One region of the Kocuria sp. CPCC 205258 genome, then DNA from elsewhere that is predicted to be linked to it. Evidence: predicted binding sites of a transcription regulator. Region 1 holds the regulator's gene; each other region holds the start of a gene.
The links. The regulator LexA, encoded in region 1, represses DNA repair genes until DNA is damaged. The targets are predictions, from matches to a motif close to TCGAACANNTGTTCGA.
Positions count from the first base shown of each region.

Region 2: a site for LexA is predicted at 1,405-1,420, ahead of RF644_RS18030 (LexA family protein). Genes of this name have one in related genera too.
Region 3: a site for LexA is predicted at 1,020-1,035, ahead of RF644_RS07805 (DNA polymerase III subunit alpha). Genes of this name have one in related genera too.

Region 1 is NZ_JAVKPS010000010.1:73,333-75,595, forward strand. Features, by position in the region: gene RF644_RS15295 (ATP-dependent DNA helicase) at 1-718, shown strand, start outside; gene lexA (transcriptional repressor LexA) at 866-1,645, opposite strand; gene RF644_RS15305 (LysM peptidoglycan-binding domain-containing protein) at 1,990-2,263, shown strand, end outside.
Region 2 is NZ_JAVKPS010000017.1:3,346-5,608, reverse strand. Features, by position in the region: gene RF644_RS18035 (hypothetical protein) at 202-1,305, shown strand; gene RF644_RS18030 (LexA family protein) at 1,431-1,871, shown strand; gene RF644_RS18025 (Y-family DNA polymerase) at 1,886-2,263, shown strand, end outside.
Region 3 is NZ_JAVKPS010000003.1:387,258-389,520, reverse strand. Features, by position in the region: gene RF644_RS07810 (DASS family sodium-coupled anion symporter) at 1-937, shown strand, start outside; gene RF644_RS07805 (DNA polymerase III subunit alpha) at 1,044-2,263, shown strand, end outside.

The DNA.
Region 1 (2,263 bases):
CTCGTCCTTCGACTCCGCCGCCGGCGCCCTCGGCCTGCGGGGCGAGGGCGCCCCGCGCTGGGAGGGCGTGGACGTCGGCAGCCCGTTCGACTACCCGAAGCAGGGCATCCTCTACCTCGCCAAACACCTGGAGAAGCCCGGCCGCCGGCTCACGGAGGCCCAGCTGGACGAGATGCTGGCCCTGCTGGAGGCCTCCAGGGGCGGGGCCCTCGGGCTCTTCTCCTCCCGCCGGGCGGCGGAGGAGGCGGCCGAGGCGCTGCGCGGGCGCACCGACCTGCCGATCCTGTGCCAGGGGGAGTCCTCGCTCGCGGGACTCGTCCAGGAGTTCACCGACGACCCGTCCACGAGCCTGTTCGGCACGATGAGCCTGTGGCAGGGCGTCGACGTCCCGGGGGCCTCGTGCCGGCTCGTGATGATCGACCGGATCCCCTTCCCGCGCCCGGACGACCCGCTGGCGAGCGCCCGCAGCCGCGCCGCGGAACGGGCCGGCGGCAACGGGTTCATGTCCGTGTCCGCGACGCACGCGGCCGTGCGGCTCGCCCAGGGGGCCGGGCGGCTCATCCGCGCGGGCGGTGACCGGGGCGTCGTGGCGATCCTGGACTCCCGGATCGCGACCGCCCGCTACGGCGGCTTCCTCCGCGGGTCCCTGCCGCCGCTGTGGACCACCACGGACCGCCAGGTGGTGCTCGGCGCCCTGCAGCGGCTCTCCGTGGACTGAGCACGTCCCGCTGCCGCCCGGGGTCTGCCCGGACCGCGCCGGGCCCGCACGGGGTGCGGACAGCAGGGTGTCCGGACGGCGGCCGGCCCGGACGGCAACGGGCCCCCCGCCGGCGGCGGAGGGCCCGGGTCCCGGGCGTGCGGCGGCTCAGAGGCTGCGCAGCACCGAGACGACCTTGCCCATCACGGTGGCGTGGTCGCCGAGGATCGGCTCGTAGCGCGTGTTCTGCGGCAGCAGCCAGGTGTGGCCGTCCCGCTGGCGGAAGGTCTTGACCGTGGCCTCGTCGTCGAGCAGGGCGGCCACGATGTCACCATTGTCGGCGGCGCTCTGCCGGCGCACCACCACCCAGTCGCCGTCGCAGATCGCGGCGTCGATCATCGAGTCGCCCTTGACGCGTAGCATGAACAGCTCGCCGTGCCCGACCAGCTGGCGGGGCAGCGCGAGGACGTCCTCCACGGACTGCTCGGCCGTGATCGGCCCGCCGGCGGCGATGTGGCCCACCAGGGGGACCATCGTCACGTCCGCCGAGGTGGACAGCTCGGCCACGGCATTCTGGGCGGCGGGACGAGCGGTCCGACCCGTCGGTGCCGCCGGGGCCTCCTCCGACGGCTCGGCGGACTCCGCCCCGGCGGTCCCGCGCAGCTGCAGGGGAGTGAGCACCTCCATGGCCCGCGGGCGCTTGGGGTCGCGGCGCAGATAGCCCAGCTTCTCGAGCTGGGCGAGCTGGTGGGTGACGCTGGAGAGCGAGGCCAGGCCCACGAGGTCCCCGATCTCCCGCATGGACGGCGGATAGCCGTGCTCGGCGATGGAGCGCTGGATGGCCTCGAGGATGGTGCGCTGGCGCACGGTGAGCCCGCGGCTGCGCGAGCGTGCCCCGGGGCGGGCGCCCCGGGCGCGGGGCTCCTCGGGGGTGGGGGGCTGGGCCATGGGAGCGTCGTCCTTTCCCGTCCGGCTGCAGGTGCCGCAGCCGGTCTGCGCGGTCCCGGTTCCGATGTCGGACCCGGGTGGTTCGATGGGTCCCGGTCGGCAGGCGCAGGGGGTCCGCAGCGCGCGCCGGCCGGGGGCCCGAACCTGTCCTCAGCCTAGGCGACACGCCGTGTGTGTTCAAACATATGTACGACTCGCTGTCGACAGCATTCGCAGACACGTGCTAGACATGGGTCATCGGTATTCGAAAGTATGTTCGATCGAATGGAGGCCCGCGAGGGTCGTCGACCGGACCGGTGTTCGAGATCGCCCGCTCCGTGCGGGAACGTCAAGGAGTTCATGTCATGAGTGCCAGTGCCACCCTCACCGCCGTCGTCGCCCGCCGCCGCGAGTCCGCAGGATCCGCCCGGGGGCTCGGCCGTGCGCTCCGGCGGGCCCGTCCCGCCCGCTCCGCGTCCCGCACCCCGCTGACCCTGACCCGCCGCGGCCGCCTGGTGTTCCTGGGGCTGCCCGTCCTGGCCGGCTCCGCCGCCCTGGTGGTGCTCGCCGTGATCTTCCTCGTCCCCTCGACGGCCACGGCCACGAGCGCACCCGTCCCGGGCCCCGGGACCGAGCGGA
Region 2 (2,263 bases), on a different contig from region 1:
GACAGCCGTTCCAACAGCTAACTGAATCGGAACCTGTCATGAATCCAATACCAGGGGACTGTTGTGTCCCCTAGTGTACCTGAGGCGCGTCCGCAAATGGACCCCTCTTCACTCAGTCACGCCGATTTTCGGTCACATTCCGCCCCTGACGCTGCCCTCGAGGCCGCTGGGGAGTTCCCCTCACGTCGCCGGCGGGTGCGGGTGGAGCATGAGCAGTCCAAGGCCGTCGTGCTGCGGGCTGTGCCCAAGGGCTGTCAGCTCGCCAAGCACGTCGCCGCCTGGCGCCGGGCCGTGCTGGAGCACCCCAGCCTGGAGTTGATCCGTGCCGATGCCCGGGCGAACCTGTTGGCCGTGGTGGAGATCATCTGCCGCCAGCAGGACCCCGCCTCGCGCACCTGGCGCACGACCTGGGACTGGGTGGCCAACAAGATCGACCGCTCCCGCTCCACCGTGGCGCGGGTGATCCGTCACCTGCGCGAGTGCGGGCTGCTGGCCGTGGTGGCCACCGGCCGCAGCGCAGGGCGCACCCCGGCCGCCACCGGCCGCACCCAGGGCGAGGCCCCCGTCTACGCGCTCATCCACAGCACCCCTCAGCCGGCGGGTGAGCCTGTGGAACTAATTGACACCCCGGTCCCCACGAAGTGGGAGAGTCTTTCCCCGCACGCGCGCGAAGAGCTTTCCCCGAAGGACGCGGCTACGCCGCGACCCACCCGAAAACGCGCCGCGCAACGGCGCGAGGTGGTCGCCGCCCTAAGCCGTCGTACAGCCCCGCTGTGGCCCCGTCATGCGACGACGGAGCCTTTGACGAAGCGGGTGACCCGTCGGGCGCGGAAGGAGACTCAGCGGGCGGCGGCCCTGGAGCTCCAGCACGAGGCCATCGTCCTGCGCCATCTCACCACCGCCCACGTCGTGAGCGTGTGCAAACCGTTCTTCGAGGCCGGATGGACCATCGCCGATGTGCTCACCGCCCTGGACTGGACGCCTCAGGGCACCCGCTACGGCTTCCTCACCGTGGAGGGCATCGACAACCCCGCCGCCTGGCTGGCCGCCCGGATGCGTGCCTGGACCCACCCCGACGGCACCCCCCTGCGGTCCCGCGATCAGCGGGTCGCCGCCGAGGCCGCCCAGCGCCGCGCAGCCGCACGCGCGGCCGCCGAACGCTACGCGGCCCGGACGGCTGCCTCCGCGGCCGTCCCCGCGTCCTCCCCTGCGCCTGGCCCCCGCCTGCCGTTCCGGCAACGCTGGGCCGCCCAGATCGCCGCCGGCCAGAACCAGGCCGCTGGTGCGGCGGCCTCGGCTCCGTAGCCGGGCCTTGGCGTGTCCGGTCAGCGGGGGAGAATCCGCACCATCAGCACTAGTCAACCGTATATTTGTTCGGATCTATTGTGTTTATGGGCTGAGCTTTAGAATATGTGTTCTATCCTGGCCGCATGAGACACCCAGTACCGCTCACCATTGACCGCCCCGCGCTGGTCTCTGCGGTCCTGGTCCGAGTCCCGGCTGGCTTCCCCTCCCCTGCCCAGGACAGCTTCGACGACGGCCGGATCGACCTCAACGAGGTCCTGATCAGAGACGTGACGTCCACCTTCATCCTCCGCGTCACCGGAGACTCCATGGAAGGCATCGGGATCTACTCCGGCGACGAAGTCCTCGTGGACCGGTCCCTGACCCCCAAGGACGGCGATGTCGTGATCGCCGTCCTCGACGGGGACTTCACCATCAAGACCCTTCACGTCCACCCCGACCGGGTCGTGCTGCACCCGGAGAACCCGGCCTACCCGGACGTGGAGGTCCCGTCGCTGTCGACCCTGCACATTTGGGGTGTCGTGGTCTACGGCATCCGCCACGTCAACCAGCGGAAGCTGCACTAGGACGGTGGACGACGGTGATCGCCCTGGTCGACGTGAACAACTTCTACGCCTCCTGCGAGGCCCTCTTCGAACCCTCCCTAGCGGGTAAACCGCTGGTGGTGCTCTCCAACAACGACGGTTGTGTCGTCGCCCGCAGCGCTGAGGCTAAAGCCCTGGGGATCAAGATGGGTGACCCCTGGTTCCAGCTGCGCGCCGACGCCACCCGCTGGGGGTTGATCAAACGTTCCTCCAACTACCAGCTCTACGCGGACCTGTCGGAGCGGGTGATGCTGCTGCTGGCCCGCCACGCACGGGGTCAGGAGGTGTACTCCATCGACGAGTGCTTCCTCCTCCCACCCGAGGGCACCCCGGCGGAGCAGGTGCGGTGGGCGCGCCGGCTGAAAGCCACCGTG
Region 3 (2,263 bases), on a different contig from region 1:
CTACGGCGCGTCCGTGGGCGGCCTGCTCACCCCGGTCGGCTCCCCGCCCAACCTCATCGGCCGCGGCCTGATCGAGGAGGCCACCGGCACCCGGATCTCCTTCGCCCAGTGGATGGTCATCGCCTTCCCGGTGTGCCTGGCGATGTTCGTGGTGCTCGCCGTGGTCATGTTCCTGCTCAACAAGCCCGAGATCCGCCGGATCGAGGGCGTGGAGGACTACATCCGGGAGCACCGCGAGGCACAGGGAAGGATGGGCCGGGCGGAGAAGAACACCCTGATCGCCTTCGGCGTCACTGTCACCCTGTGGCTGCTACCGGCCTTCGCCAGCCTGTTCGGCGGGACGGAGTCGGCCGCCTACATCTTCCTCGACGACCGTCTCGACGAGGGCATCGTCGCCGTCCTCGGCGCCTCTCTGCTGTTCATCCTCCCGACCAACTGGGCCAAGCGCGAAGCGACGCTGACCTGGTCGGACGCGGCGAAGATCGACTGGGGCACGATCATCCTCTTCGGCACCGGCATCATCTTCGGCTCCCTGCTCGCCGAGACCGGTCTGGCCGAGACCATCGGCACCGGGGCCTCGGAGAACCTCAACATCACCAACGTCGTGACGATCACCGTGTTCTCGGCCGTGCTGGCTGTGCTGATCTCGGAGACCACCTCCAACACCGCCTCGGCCGCGGTGATCGTCCCGATCGTCATCCCGCTGTGCCAAGCCATGGGGGTGGACCCGTTCGTGCCGGCCATGGCCGCGACCTTCGCCGCCTCGTTCGGGTTCATGCTCCCCGTGTCGACCCCGCAGAACGCCATCGTCTACGGCACCGGGGCGGTGCCCATCACCCGCATGATCCGCACCGGCATCGTCTTCGACATCCTCGGGGTGATTCTCATCGTCACCATCGTCCCGGTGATGATCGCCGTCGTGGGCCTCGGCGGATGACACCCGCCGGCCACCCGGCGCCACCCCTGGCGCGGAAACCCGGAGTTCTCGCGGCCCCGGCGGTTTGCAATTGACTTAAGATTCGAACACGTATTCGAATGGGGGCGTGAGCTTTCCGCACCTGCACGTCGCCACCGCCTTCAGCGCCCACTTCGGGGTCAGCCGGCCTGCCGTCCTGGCGGCCGCCGCCGCGGCGGACGGCGCGGACGCCCTCGCCTGCACCGACCGGGACGGGCTCTACGGCGCGATCAAGCACCTGGGCGCGTGCCGGGAGCACGGCATCGACCCGGTCCTGGGGGCCGACCTCGCCCTGCTGGACCCCGGCCGCGAGCGCGCCCTCGGCCGCGTGGTGGTCCTGGCGGCCGGCGGCACCGCCGGTGCGGGCTACGCCGCCCTGTGCCGGCTCGTCTCCACCGCCCACGCCGCAGCGGGCCCGCCCGGGGCGACCGCCGCCGAGATCGCGGCCGCCGCACACTCGCCCCGGCACGGGGAACCGGTCCTGACCGTCCTGCTCGGGCCCGCCTCCGACGTCGGGCAGGAGCTCGCGGCCCGCCGCTACCGCACCGGGCGCGCCGCCCTGGCCCGGTGGCGGACCCTGCTCCCCGCACCGGCGCTCGCCGTGGAGGTGGTCTCGCACCTCGCCGCCCCCGGCACGGCGTGCAGCACCTCCCACGCGGCCCGGATGCTGCGCGCCGCCCTCGAGGCGGGACTGACCCCCGTGCTGACCAACGCGGTGCGCTACGCCACCCCCGCCGAGGCCGCCACCGCCGACGTCCTCGACGCCGCCCGCGCCCTCACCCCGCTCGAGACCCTCGGGGCGCGCGCCGGCCACGCCCCCGGCGGCAGGGCCACCGGGCGGACCGGGACGTCCCGGCGGACGACGGCGCCGGAGCCGCTGCAGCCCAACGGCCAGGGCTGGCTCAAGTCCGCCCGGCAGATGCGCGCGCTCGCCGCGGAGATCGCCCGGGCCGCGGACCTCGGCGCGGCCGGGGCCGCGGCCCTGCTGGCAGGCACCCAGCGGGTGGCCGACCGGTGCCGGCTGGACCCGGTCACCGACTGCGGCTGGGGGCGGCCGGTGGTGCCCGAGGCCTCCGTGCTGGGCCTGGAACGGCCGGCGCCCGCGGAGCTGCGGGCCCGGTGCGAGGCGGGGCTGGGCCGCCGCTACCCGGGCCGCCGCATGACACGGGCCGTGCGGGACCGGCTGGAGCAAGAGCTGGGGGTGATCGAGGACCTCGGCTTCGCCTCCTACTTCCTCACCGTGGCCGAGGTCTCGGCGATGATCGGGCAGATGGGGGTCCGCCACGCCGCCCGCGGCTCGGGGGTGTC